Regions from separate parts of the Streptomyces sp. NPDC086787 genome, predicted to be linked through region 3. Evidence: riboswitches for the same ligand, from Rfam matches in the RefSeq annotation. Region 3 holds a riboswitch; each other region holds the start of a gene.
The links. A riboswitch is a leader RNA that binds a small molecule or an ion and turns the genes downstream of it on or off. The one in region 3 is predicted to bind thiamine pyrophosphate.

Region 1: linked by a shared signal. The riboswitch ahead of thiC (phosphomethylpyrimidine synthase ThiC) and the one ahead of ACIPK3_RS06675 (purine-cytosine permease family protein) in region 3 are both predicted to bind thiamine pyrophosphate.
Region 2: linked by a shared signal. The riboswitch ahead of thiO (glycine oxidase ThiO) and the one ahead of ACIPK3_RS06675 (purine-cytosine permease family protein) in region 3 are both predicted to bind thiamine pyrophosphate.
Region 4: linked by a shared signal. The riboswitch ahead of ACIPK3_RS27860 (thiamine ABC transporter substrate binding subunit) and the one ahead of ACIPK3_RS06675 (purine-cytosine permease family protein) in region 3 are both predicted to bind thiamine pyrophosphate.

What each region holds. Positions count from the first base shown of each region.
Region 1 covers NZ_JBIVBC010000003.1:75,691-78,891, reverse strand. Annotated here, with positions in the region: gene ACIPK3_RS09955 (SsgA family sporulation/cell division regulator) at 1-309, shown strand, start outside; gene ACIPK3_RS09950 (YibE/F family protein) at 404-1,792, opposite strand; TPP riboswitch at 1,875-2,053, shown strand; gene thiC (phosphomethylpyrimidine synthase ThiC) at 2,046-3,201, shown strand, end outside.
Region 2 covers NZ_JBIVBC010000001.1:969,016-972,216, forward strand. Annotated here, with positions in the region: gene ACIPK3_RS04510 (thiazole synthase) at 1-365, opposite strand, end outside; gene thiS (sulfur carrier protein ThiS) at 369-569, opposite strand; gene thiO (glycine oxidase ThiO) at 566-1,783, opposite strand; TPP riboswitch at 1,780-1,892, opposite strand; gene ACIPK3_RS04525 (hypothetical protein) at 1,934-2,284, shown strand; gene ACIPK3_RS04530 (NAD(P)/FAD-dependent oxidoreductase) at 2,332-3,201, shown strand, end outside.
Region 3 covers NZ_JBIVBC010000002.1:118,618-121,818, reverse strand. Annotated here, with positions in the region: gene ACIPK3_RS06685 (carbohydrate ABC transporter permease) at 1-660, shown strand, start outside; gene ACIPK3_RS06680 (carbohydrate ABC transporter permease) at 657-1,517, shown strand; TPP riboswitch at 1,557-1,649, shown strand; gene ACIPK3_RS06675 (purine-cytosine permease family protein) at 1,640-3,034, shown strand; gene thiD (bifunctional hydroxymethylpyrimidine kinase/phosphomethylpyrimidine kinase) at 3,031-3,201, shown strand, end outside.
Region 4 covers NZ_JBIVBC010000015.1:73,418-76,618, forward strand. Annotated here, with positions in the region: gene ACIPK3_RS27855 (ABC transporter permease) at 1-920, opposite strand, end outside; gene ACIPK3_RS27860 (thiamine ABC transporter substrate binding subunit) at 965-2,038, opposite strand; TPP riboswitch at 2,107-2,214, opposite strand; gene rlmN (23S rRNA (adenine(2503)-C(2))-methyltransferase RlmN) at 2,238-3,201, opposite strand, start outside.

The DNA of each region.
Region 1 (3,201 bases), on a different contig from region 3:
CCCGGGGACGCTCCGGTGACCTGGGCCTTCGGACGTGAGCTGCTGATCGACGGGGTGGGACGGCCGTGCGGCGACGGCGATGTGCACATCGCGCCCACCGACTCGGACGTGCTGGGCGAGGTCCTGATCCGGCTTCAGGTCGGCGGGGACCAGGCGGTGTTCCGCTCCTCGGCGCCGCCGCTGGTGGCCTTCCTGGACCGCACGGACAAACTGGTCCCGCTCGGTCAGGAGGGAGCGCTCGCCGACTTCGACGCCCATCTCGACGAGGCCCTGGACCGCATCCTGGCCGAGGAACAGAGCGCCGGCTGAACGTCATGGGGATGAGCGCACGGCGCTCGGTGGCGCTGTGTGGACCGGTGCAGTAACGCTTCTCCTGATCCGGCGGCAATGCGCCGCCCGGGCGTCACTTCTTGCGGCGTCGGCCCCGTCCACCGCGCGTCGTGGCCGGCCGGCCGTCCGCGGTCCTGCCCGTCTCCTGTCCTGGTCCCGGCCGGTCTGCCGAGACCACCAGAGCGGCCAGGGCCGTGGTGACCGGTACCGAGGCGACCAGGCCGATCGAACCGACCAGGGTGCGCACGATCTCCTCCGCCACCAGTTCGCTGTTCGCCACGGTCGTCACACTGCTCTGCGCGATCGAGAAGAGCAGCAGCAGAGGCAGCGCCGCCCCGGCGTAGGCGAGGACGAGAGTGTTCACGACCGACGCGATGTGGTCACGGCCGATACGGATGCCCGCCCGGTACAGCCCCCGCCAGCCCATCGACGGGTTGGCCTCGTGCAGTTCCCAGACGGCCGAGGTCTGTGTGACCGTCACGTCGTCCAGGACACCGAGAGAACCGATGATGACGCCGGCCAGCAGGAGTCCGCTCATGTCGATCGACGGATACAGGCCGTGGATCAGGCCGGTGTTGTCGTCCGTGTTGCCGGTCAGTACCGCCCAGTCGATGAACTCCGAACCCAGGAGGCCGATCAGCACGAGCGACACCAGGGTGCCGAGCACCGCGACCGAGGTGCGTGCCGACAGGCCATGGCACATGTAGAGCGCGATCAGCATGATGGCACTCGCCCCGACCACCGCCACGAGCAGGGGATTCGCTCCCTGGAGGATCGCGGGCAGGATGAAGAGGGTCAGCACCAGGAAGCTGACGGCCAGTGCGATCAGCGCCATCACGCCGCGCAGGCGACCCACCGCCACGACGGCGATCGCGAAGATCCCGGCGAGCAGTGCCATCGGGAACTTCCGGTCCACGTCGGTGACCGAGTACTGCAGGTCCTTGGGCGCGGACGGCTCGTACGCGGCCACGACCTTCTCGCCCTGGTGCAGCTGACGTGATTGGTCGGGCTGCACGATCTCGGTGAACGTGCGGCCCTTGTCCTTGCCGGTGTCGATCCGGATCGTCGCCTTCTTGCAGGTGCCGTTCGCCTTCCGGGACGCCGAACCGTTCCCGCCGCTGGAGGTGTCATCGGGCGGGGTCTGTCCCGAGGCGTTCACCGACTCGCAGCTCACCTCGACCACCGCGGTGACGGTGGCCTGCTGGGTCTGCCGGTCGAAGCCGACCCCGGTGCGCTCGTGGGACGGGGCGCCGCCGGGCCAGAGCACCACGAGCCCGACGACGACCGCCGTGGCGAACGGGATCAGGATGGCCGCGATGACCTTCCGCAGGTGCTTGGAGACCGGAGCTGCGGGGCCGTGGCTGTGACCGTGCGAGTGGCCGTGTCCGCCGCCGTGTCGTCCGTCGCCCTCTCCCGAGCCGGTGTGCGGCGGCTCGGGCGGCTCGTACGGGTGGTTCTGCATCGTGGTCACCGGCCGATCATCGCAAGAACGAGAGAGGGGCCCTCTGTTCATCTCGCCCGAATTGACGCTAGCGTAGAAGCACCTTTGCACACGCGGGAGCTCGGAGCACCGGGCTGAGAGGGCGCTGACCTCCGTATTCGCCATGTTTCACGTGGAACACGAGCTGGTTCACACGAATGGCGACAGAGACGGAAGCCGCTGCGTCGACCGCTGAACCTGTTACCGGGTAATGCCGGCGTAGGGAGTAGGTCTCATGACCAAGAAGGACATACGCACGCCTGCCTCAGCGCAGAACGCGAACGGCGCGAACGCGCCGGACGCGGTCGGCGAGGAGACCGGGAAGTCCATCGGCTGGCACAAGGGGTACATCGAGGGCTCACGTCCCGATCTGCGCGTGCCGGTCCGTCAGGTGCATCTCACCAACGGGCAGTCGGTCACGCTGTACGACACCTCAGGCCCGTACACCGACCCGCTAGTGGAGACCGACGTCCGCAGGGGCCTGCCACCGCTGCGGGAGAACTGGATCATCGCCCGCGGCGACACAGAGGAGTACGCGGGCCGTCCCGTCCGTCCCGAGGACGACGGGGTCAGGCACACATCCCCCCGTGGGGGCCTGCGCAACCTCGACGCGGTATTCCCCGGCCGGCCCCGCCAGCCGCGCCGTGGCCGGGACGGCAAGGCGGTCACACAGCTCGCGTATGCGCGCCGGGGCGAGATCACGCCGGAGATGGAGTTCGTGGCCGTCCGGGAGAACGTCTCACCCGAGGTGGTCCGCGAGGAGATCGCGGCGGGCAGGGCTGTACTGCCCGCCAACGTGAACCATCCGGAGATCGAGCCAATGATCATCGGCAAACGGTTCCTGGTGAAGGTCAACGCCAACATCGGCAACTCCGCGGTGACCTCCTCCATCGAGGAGGAGGTCGAGAAGATGACCTGGGCCACCCGCTGGGGCGCCGACACGGTCATGGACCTGTCAACAGGGCGCAACATTCACACCACCCGTGAGTGGGTGCTGCGCAACTCCCCGGTACCCATCGGGACGGTGCCGCTCTACCAGGCGCTGGAGAAGGTGGACGGCAGGGCCGAGGAACTCACCTGGGAGATCTACAAGGACACGGTCATCGAACAGGCCGAGCAGGGCGTGGACTACATGACGGTCCACGCGGGCGTCCGGCTCCCGTACGTCCCGCTGACCGCGAACCGCAAGACCGGCATCGTCTCGCGCGGCGGCTCGATCATGGCGGCCTGGTGTCTCGCGCACCATCAGGAGTCCTTCCTCTACGAGAACTTCGAGGAACTCTGCGAGATCCTCGCCGCCTACGACGTCACGTACTCGCTGGGCGACGGCCTCAGGCCGGGCTCGATCGCGGACGCCAACGACGAGGCGCAGTTCGCGGAATTGCGCACGC
Region 2 (3,201 bases), on a different contig from region 3:
AGTGTCTCCGCCGCGTCCAGCAGCTCGATCGGATCCGGCAGCAGCGTCCGCTCGTCGGCGATGACCTCCAGCTTGATCAGATCCGTGCCGAGCGCCTCCCTGGCCAGCCGGGCCGTCAGGACGGCCTCGCCGGCGGTGAAACAGCCCGCCGTGTTGGGCAGCACCCGGATGCCGAGCCGCTCCAGCACGGACAGTACGGAACCGTGCACCGTGGGATCGACCCGTCGCATCGCCACCGTGGTCAGCTCCGTGCCGGAGGCGACGAGCGCCCGCTCCAGCACGTCCAGGCTCGGCGCGCCGCCGGTGCCCATGATCAACCGGGACGAGAACGGCGTACCGCCGAGGACGAAGGGATCGTCTGCCATGGGTCAGCCTCCTTGGACGGCGGTGAGGACCTCGACACGGTCTCCCTCGGCGAGGTCCGTGGCGGACCACTGCCCGCGCGGTACGACGGTCTCGTTCACCGCGGCGGCCACTCCGCGCGGCGCCGCGGTCAGCGAACCGACCAGAGTGTCGAGATCCGTGCCGGGCGCGATCTCCCGGCGCTCTCCGTTGACCGAGATGTTCATGCGGACCGCTCCGAGCCGTGTTGTGACGAGCCGTGTTGTGACGAGCCGTGTTGCGAGGGGAATGACGCAGCCGAAGGCGCGGCGAAGCGCTGTGGTGTGAAGGGGCGGGCCTCCTCCGGCAGCTCGCCGGTGACCAGGACGTACGCCATCACATCGCCGGTGACCGGGGTGAGCAGTACACCGTTGCGGTAGTGCCCGGTGGCCAGCAGCAGCCCGTCAAGCCCGGTCGGGCCGAGCAGCGGGGCGTTGTCGGGGGAGCCGGGACGCAGCCCGGCCCGGGTCTCGGTGAGCGGCAGCTCGGTGATCCCCGGCACCAGCTCGTGGGCGTCCCGGAGCAGCTCGTACACCCCGCCCGCGGTCACCGTCGTGTCCCAGCCCAGTTCCTCGCTCGTCGCGCCCACGACCAGCTCGCCGTTCTCCCGGGGCACCAGGTAGACATGGCCGCCGCGCACCACGGCGCGCACGGTACGGCTCAGGAAGGGCGCGTACCGGGCCGGCACCGTCAGCCGTACCACCTGCCCCTTCACCGGCCGCACCGGCGGCAGCACCTCGTCCGGCACGCCCGCGAGCCGCCCGCTCAGGCTCCCGGCGGCGAGCACCACCCGGCCCGCGTCAAGGACTTCGCCCTCGCGGGTGACGACCCCGGCGGCCCGGTCGCGCACGACGGACAGCCGCTCCGCCCAGGTGCGGTGGAACACCACCCCGGCGAGCTCACAGGCGGCCGTCAGCGCGTCCGAGAGCCGACGCGGATCGATCTGGTGGTCGCCGTCCACCCGCAGTCCGCCGCGCACCCCGGGCGCGAGCATCGGCTCCAGGCGCCGGCACTCGCGTCCCGACAGCCACTCGGCCTCCAGACCCGACCGCTGCTGGAGGGCGTGCAGCTCGCGCAGATCGGCACGGTCGTCGGCGTCCAGCGCGACGGCGAGGGTGCCGCTGCGGCGGTAGCCGAGGTCATGGCCGGTCAGCTCGGTCAGCTCGGCCACGAAGTCCGGGTAGCGACGGGCGGACGCCAGGTTCAGCCCGAGCAGCATCTGCTCGCCGTAGTGCAGTTCGGTGACCGCGGCCAGCATCCCCGCCGCGACCCGCGCGGCGCCGCCGCCGGGCTCTGGGTCCACCACGGCGGTGGCGAGGCCGCGCTGCGCGGCACGCCAGGCCGTGACCAGGCCGATGATCCCGCCCCCGACGACGAGGACGTCCGACGTACCTGACGACATGGGCGTTCAGCCCCTCCCTTCGCCGGCATGACCCGGATCAGGTTCGTACGGTCGGAGGCCGCCAGCCTCCCTCTCAGCCCGGTGCGTCCGGGCTCCCGCGAGTTCTGTACGTTGGCCACCCTACCGCTCGAACCAAGGAGTCCCGGCGTCATGGCCCGCTCGCTCGACGGACTGACCCTCGCCCCGGTGGCCGACCAGGCCCCCGGCCAGGTGGGCACCCGCACCCGGTTCACCTACCACGAGAAGGACGGCGTGGTCTGGGCCGAGTACACGGGCGGCGACATCGTGCGCGGGCACCTGGTGGGCACCCGCGAGGGCGACCGGCTGGACTTCCGCTACACGCAGCTCAAGCAGGACGGCAGCACGTCCGGCGGGCACTGCGTGTCCACGGTCGTCGAACTGCCCGACGGACGGGTACGGCTCGAGGAGACCTGGCGGTGGGAGTCCCAGGAAGGCAGCGGCACCAGCATTGTGGAGCAGCTCACCCAGCACGCCCCCTGACTGACAGTTTGTCAATTGTCTATGGTGACCGGGTGAGCGGTGATCGGGTGGGCGAGCAGACGCAGCAACGGGGCACGTCACGGGGACGGCGAGTGGTCGTCGTCGGCGCGGGCATGGCCGGGGTGCAGACCGCCGTCGCCCTGCGGGAGCAGAGTTTCAACGGCACCGTCACGCTGATCGGCGCCGAGCCGCACCAGCCGTACGACCGGCCGCCGCTGTCCAAGGCCGTCCTGCTCGGCAAGTCCGAGGGCTCCGCCTTCGAGGTCGACTTCGAGTCGCTCGGCATCGATCTGCGCCTGGGCAGCGAGGCACTGGGGGTGCGCACCGCCGACCACGAGCTGGACACCGGCTCCGGGCCCGTTCCCTACGACGTCCTGGTCCTCGCGACCGGTGCCGAACCGGTCCGGCTGCCCGGCACGGAGGGCGTCCCCGGGGTGCACCTGCTGCGCACCCTGGACGACGCGGAACGACTGCGGCCGGTGCTCACCCGCCAGCACGACATCGTGGTCGTCGGCGCGGGCTGGATCGGCGCCGAGTTCGCCACCGCGGCCCGTGAGGCCGGCTGCGCGGTGACCGTCGTGGAGGCCGCCGACCATCCGCTCGCCGGAGCGCTGCCGCCCGAGGTGGCCCTGCCGATGACCGCCTGGTACGCCGACAGCGGCGCCACCCTGCGCACCCGCGCGCGCGTGGCGGGCGTCGAGCCGGGCGCGGTGGTCCTCGGCGACGGCACCCGGGTACCCGCGGGCGCCGTCGTGGTCGGCATCGGCGCGCATCCCGCCACCGGCTGGCTCGCCGGCTCGGGCATCGAGCTGGGCGCGCAGGGCGACGTGGTGGCCGACGACCATCTGCGCGCCTCCGCCCCCGACGTGTACGCCGTCGGCGACTGTGCCTCATTCCCGTCGGCCCGGTACGGCGAG
Region 3 (3,201 bases):
ATCTGGTTCGTCGTGCTCATCCTGATCCCGACCCCGCTCGGGCTGTTCCTCGCCGTCCAGTTGGACAAGGGGATCCGCTTCAGCCGCGTCTACCAGACGGCGTTCTTCCTGCCCGTCGTCATCTCGATGGCCTGCATCGGCTTCGTCTGGCAACTCGTCTACAACCCCGACACGGGCCTGATCAACAGCCTCATCGGGGCCAACAGGCCCGGCCACTACGTCGACTGGATCGGCGACCCGGACCTGAACCTCTGGGCCGTCCTCGTCGCCGCCTCATGGCGGCACACCGGGTACATGATGATCCTCTATCTGGCCGGTCTGAAGAGCGTGGACCCGTCGCTGCGCGAGGCGGCGGCACTGGACGGCGCGAACGAGTGGCAGACGTTCAGGAGCGTCATCTTCCCGACGCTGCGCCCCACCAACACGATCGTCCTGGTCGTCACCATCATCGAGGCGCTGCGCGCCTTCGACCTGGTCTTCGTCTTCAACAAGGGTTCCCAGGGCACCGAGTTGCTGTCGATCCTGGTCACCAACAACATCATCGGCGAGTCCAGCCGCATCGGCTACGGCTCAGCGATCGCGGTGGTCCTGCTGGTCATCTCGCTCGTCGTGATCATCCCGTACCTGGTGACCACCTTCCGGAAGGAGCGGCGACCGTGAGCGCGCCCGTCCGTCCCGCCCGTGTCGTACTGCACGTCTTCCTGTCCGCGACGGCGCTGGCCTGGCTCGCCCCGCTGCTGTGGGCGGTCTTCTCCGCGCTGCGCCCGTACGGCGAGACCAGCGACAGGGGCTACGTGTCCTGGCCGGACACCCTGAACCTCGACAACTTCACGAACGCGTTCGAGCAGTCGGACATGGCCCACTACTTCGGCACCACGCTGCTGATCGCGGTGCCCGCCGTGCTGCTCACGCTGTTCCTGTCGTCGCTGGTCGCCTTCTACGTCAGCCGTTTCGACTTCCGTCTCAACCTGGCGCTGCTCCTGGTCTTCACGGCGGGCAACCTGCTCCCCCAGCAGGTGATCATCACACCGCTCTACCGGATGTACCTGCTCACCGACCTGCCCGGGATCACGGAGAGCGGCAAGCTGTACGACTCCGCGCTCGGCCTCGTCCTGATCCATGTGGCGTTCCAGTCCGGGTTCTGCGCCTTCGTGCTGAGCAACTACATGCGCTCCCTGCCGCACGAGCTGACCGAGGCGGCCCTGGTGGACGGTGCCTCGGTGTGGCGGCTGTACTGGCAGATCACGCTGCCGCTGTGCAAGCCGGCGATGGCGGCGCTGGCCACCCTGCTGTCGATCTGGATCTACAACGACTTCTTCTGGGCCCTGGTGCTGATCTCGACCGGCGAGAAGATGCCGATCACCTCGGCCCTGAACAACCTCTCCGGCCAGTACTTCACGGACCCCAACCTGGTCGCCGCCGGAGCACTGCTCACCGCGATCCCCACGCTGATCGTGTACTTCGTGCTCCAGCGGCAGTTCGTCAGCGGTCTGACCCTGGGGGCCGCCAAGGGTTGATGGTCATGGTGGCGGACGGCTCGGGTTACTCTTGCCGCCGTACCGGACACGGGGTGCCCCGCGAGGGCTGAGATCACACCCGTTGAACCTGAACCAGTTCGTACTGGCGGAGGGATGTCACCATGCCATTCGGGCGTGTTTCCAGCGGGCTGCCCACGGGCGGCGGCAGAGCCGTCTTCGACGGACGGATGCCCACGGCTCCCGGTGACCTGAGAGTCGAGGGACACGGCATCGAGCCCGTCCCGCAGGACAACCGCTACGGCGGCGCGGGTCGGCTGTTCACCGTGTGGTTCGCGCCGAACCTGACGATGACCGGCGTGTTCACCGGAACCCTCGGCATCGTGTTCGGCCTCGACTTCGCCACCGCTCTCGCCGCGGTGGTGCTCGGCACCGTGATCGGCGCGGTGCCCACCGCCTACCTCGGCACCTGGGGCAGCCGCACCGGCGCCGGGCAGCTGCCGCTCGCCCGGCTCGCCTTCGGACGCGCGGTGGCACTGCCCGGGGTGCTCCAGTGGGCGTCTTCGGTGGCCTGGGACGCGCTCATCGGCCTGTTCGGCGGGGATGCGCTCGCCCAGCTGTGCGGCTGGCCGTTCTGGCTCGGGGTAATGGTCATGATGCTGGGGCAGGGCGCCCTCGGGGTCCTCGGCTACGAGGCGATCCACCGGCTCCAGATCCTCATGACGTTCGTACTGGCCGCCGCCTTCGCGCTGATCGCGATACGGATGGCGGGCGACGTCCACGTCGTCACTTCGGGCAGCGCGCACGGCGCCGATCGGGCGGGCGCGTTCGTGCTGACCAGCACCGTCGCGTTGAGCCTGACCCTGTCCTGGGCGCCGTACGCAAGCGACTTCAGCCGCTATCTGCCCCGCACCACCTCCCGCTCCCGGATGTTCTGGTACACACTGCTCGGTCTCGTGGCGTCCTTCCTGGCCGTCCAGATCCTGGGCCTGTGGGGTGCCTCGGTGCTCACCGACCAGACGGCCGCGGGCGTGGACCAGCTGCTGGGCGGGGGTGTCCCGGGCTCGCTCGGACTGCTCGCCGTGGCGCTGGCCGCGCTGTGCAGCAACGCCATGAACGACTACAGCGGCTCCCTGGCCCTCCAGACCATCGGGGTGCGTCTGCCCCGCCCCGCGGCCGCCGCCCTCGCCGCGGCGCTCGGTTTCCCGCTGGTGCTGTGGATGCACGCGGCCGACACCACCGCCCGCTTCCAGAACGTCCTCCTGTTCGTCGGGTACTGGATCCCCGGGTTCGTGGCGATCGTGGTGGTCGACTGGCTGGTACGGCGCGAACCGGTGACGGACCTCGCGGCCGCGACGGCCGGCCCGCGGCGGGCCTGGCCCCCGCTGCTGGCGTTCGTCGGCGCATTCGCCGCCGCGGTGCCCTTCATGGACACGGGTCTGTACGTCGGACCCGTCGCCGACGCGCTGCACGGCGCCGATCTCTCGTACTACGTCGCGTTCCTGGTGGCTCTCGCCGTGTACGCCCCGCTGCGCCTCCAGGAGGAGAAGAACGCATGACTCCGCCCCCTTGCGTCCTCACGATCGCAGGGTCGGACTCCGGCGGTGGCGCCGGAATCCAGGCCGACCTGAAGACCATGCTGGCGCTCGGCGCGCACGGGATGAGCGTGGTCACCGCGGTCACCGCGCAGAACTCCGTGGGTGTGCAGGGTGCCTGGGAGCTGCCC
Region 4 (3,201 bases), on a different contig from region 3:
CCGAAGCCGGGGGCGTCGAGGGAGCGCCGGACCAGCACGGCGAGCGGCAGGACGAGAAGTACGGCGATGGTGGCGAGGACACCCGCGAGCAGCGCCCACTGCCCGGCCCCGCGCGGCCGGCGCGCCGTCACCGACGGGTCCACCAGCCGCAGCACGGTCTCCCGGCGCCGTACCGTCCAGGCGTGCACGGCGAGGATCGCGCCCACCGCGGCGAACTGGACGAGGGTGAGGACCGCGGCGGTGGGCAGGTCGAGCAGCTCCGAGGTCTGCCGGTAGATCTCGACCTCGAGGGTGGAGAAGGTGGGGCCGCCAAGGGTCTGGACCACGCCGAAGGAGGTGAAGGTGAACAGGAACACCATCAGCGCGGCGGCGGCCACCGCGGGCGCGAGGGCCGGCAGGGTCACCTTGCGCCAGGCGCCGAGCGGTGAGGCGCCCAGCATCCGCGCGGCCTCCTCCTGGCGCGGGTCCAGCTGGGACCACAGGCCGCCGACGGTGCGTACGACGACGGCGTAGTTGAAGAAGACGTGCGCGAGCAGGATCGCCCACACGGTCGTGTCCAGCCGTACGCCCCACAGTTCGTCGAGCAGCCCGCCACGGCCGAGCAGCGCGAGGAACGCCGTACCGGCCACGACGGTCGGCAGCACGAACGGGACGGTGACGACGGCGCGCAGGACCTGCTTTCCCGGGAAGGCGAAGCGCGCGAAGACATATGCGGCGGGCAGCGCGACCAGCAGGGTGAGCGCGGTGGAGGCGAGCGCCTGCCAGGTGGTGAACCACAGGACGTGCCGGATGTCCGGCCGCGCGACGACGTCCGCGATCGGGCCGAGCCGCCAGACCCCGTCGGCCCTGAGGCCACGGGCGACGATGGCGGTGACGGGGTAGGCGAAGAACAGCGCGAAGAACGCGACCGGCCCGGCCATCAGCGCGAGCCGTGCCACGTTCTCCATACGGCGCCGTCGACCGGCTACTTCAGTACGAGCGACGTCCACGTCTTGACCCACTGGTCGCGGTTGTCGGCGATCCTGCCGGGCGTCAGGGTCGCGGGGGCCTTGGCGGCCGGGCCGTACTCCGTGAACTCGGCAGGCACCTTGGCGCCCCGGACCACCGGGTAGACGAACATGTTGAGCGGTACGTCCTCCTGGAACTCCTTGCCGACCAGGAAGTCGATGAGCGCCTTGCCGCCCTTGGTGTTCTTCGCGTTGCTCAGCAGCCCGGCGAACTCGGTCTGCCGGAAGCAGGTGCCGTCCGCGACACCCGTCGGGGCGGTGGCCGGCCGTGGCTTGGCGTAGACGACCTCGGCGACCGGTGAAGAGGCGTAGGACACCACGAGCGGCCGGTCGCCCTTGGCCTTCTTTCCGCCGGCGGACCCGGAGAACTCCTGGTTGTACGCCTGCTCCCAGCCGTCGACGACCTTGACGCCGTTGGCCTTGAGCTTCGTCCAGTACTCGGGCCAGCTGTCGTCGCCGTACCGGGCCGCGCTCGCGAGGAGGAATCCGAGGCCGGGCGAGGAGGTGGCGGCGTTCTCGGTGACGAGGAGGTTCTTGTACTCGGGCTTCACCAGGTCGTCGAGCGTCCGCGGCGGGGTGAGCCCGTGCTCGCCGAAGTACGCCTTGTCGTAGTTGACGCAGATGTCGCCGTAGTCGACGGGCGTGACCCGGTGCCTGCCCTTGTCGAGCTGGTACTCGGCGTCGACCGTCCCGATCCCCTTGGCCTCGTACGGCTGGAACAGACCGTTGTCGATCGCGCGGGACAGCAGGGTGTTGTCGACGCCGAAGAAGACGTCGCCCTGCGGGTTGTCCTTGGTCAGGATCGCCTTGTTGACGGCCTGGCCGGCGTCCCCGTCCGTGAGGACCCTGACCTTGTAGCCGGACTGCTTCTCGAAGTCCTTGAGCACGTTCTTCGAGACGGCCCACGAGCTGTGGCTGACGAGGACGACGGTCTTGGAGTCCGCCGCCCCCTTGTCCGCGGACGAACCGCATGCGGACAGCGTGAGCAGGCCGAGCCCGGCGGCGACGGCCACGAAGGTCTTGCGGTGCACTGGATTTCCTCCTGGGTGTCCAGGAAGAGACGCGGCCCTGCCCGGGGTGCCCGGGCAGGGCGCAACAGCTTGAGTAACGACCGAACTTCCTACCCAGAATGACCTGGGCGAGGTTCAGAGGGTCTGCGGCCCGTCTGCCGCACTCTCAGCGCTGTGGCGCTCCCCTGTCGGAATATGAAGATGTACTGACCGGGTCAGGTTACCGCTCGGTGGCCGCCAGCTGGCCACAGGCACCGTCGATCTCCTGACCTCGGGTGTCACGGACGGTGACCGGAACTCCGTGGGACGCGATGGCCTCCACGAACGCCTTCTCGTCCTCCGGCCGCGAGGCGGTCCACTTGGACCCGGGCGTGGGGTTGAGCGGGATCAGGTTGACGTGCACGGGCCTGCCCTTGAGCATCCGGCCGAGCCGGTCACCGCGCCACGCCTGGTCGTTGATGTCGCGGATCAGGGCGTACTCGATGGAGAGCCGGCGCCCGGACTTGGCGGCGTACTCGAAGCCGGCGTCGAGCACCTCGCGCACCTTCCAGCGGGTGTTCACGGGGACCAGGGTGTCGCGCAGTTCGTCGTCGGGCGCGTGCAGGGAGATCGCCAGACGGCACTTGAAGTCCTCGTCGGCAAAGCGGTGGATCGCCGGGACGAGTCCGACGGTCGACACGGTGATGCCGCGCTGGGACAGCCCGAGGCCGTCCGGTTCCGGGTCGGTGAGCGCCCGGATGGCCGTCACGACCCGCTTGTAGTTGGCGAGCGGCTCGCCCATGCCCATGAACACGATGTTGGACAGCCGGGCAGGCCCGCCGGGCACCTCGCCGTCCCTGAGTGCGCGCATCCCGTCCACGATCTGGTGCACGATCTCGGCGGTGGACAGGTTCCGGTCCAGCCCCGCCTGCCCGGTGGCGCAGAACGGGCAGTTCATGCCGCAGCCCGCCTGCGAGCTGATGCACATCGTCACCCGGTCCGGGTAGCGCATCAGCACCGACTCGACGAGCGTGCCGTCGAACAGCCGCCACAAGGTCTTGCGGGTGGTCCCCTGGTCGGTCGACAGATGCCGTACGACCGTCATCAGCTCGGGAAGCAGCGCCTCCCGGAGCTTGCCCCGCGAGGCGGCGGGGATGTCGGTCCACTGCTCCGGGTCGTGCGCGTACCGCGCGAAGTAGTGCTGC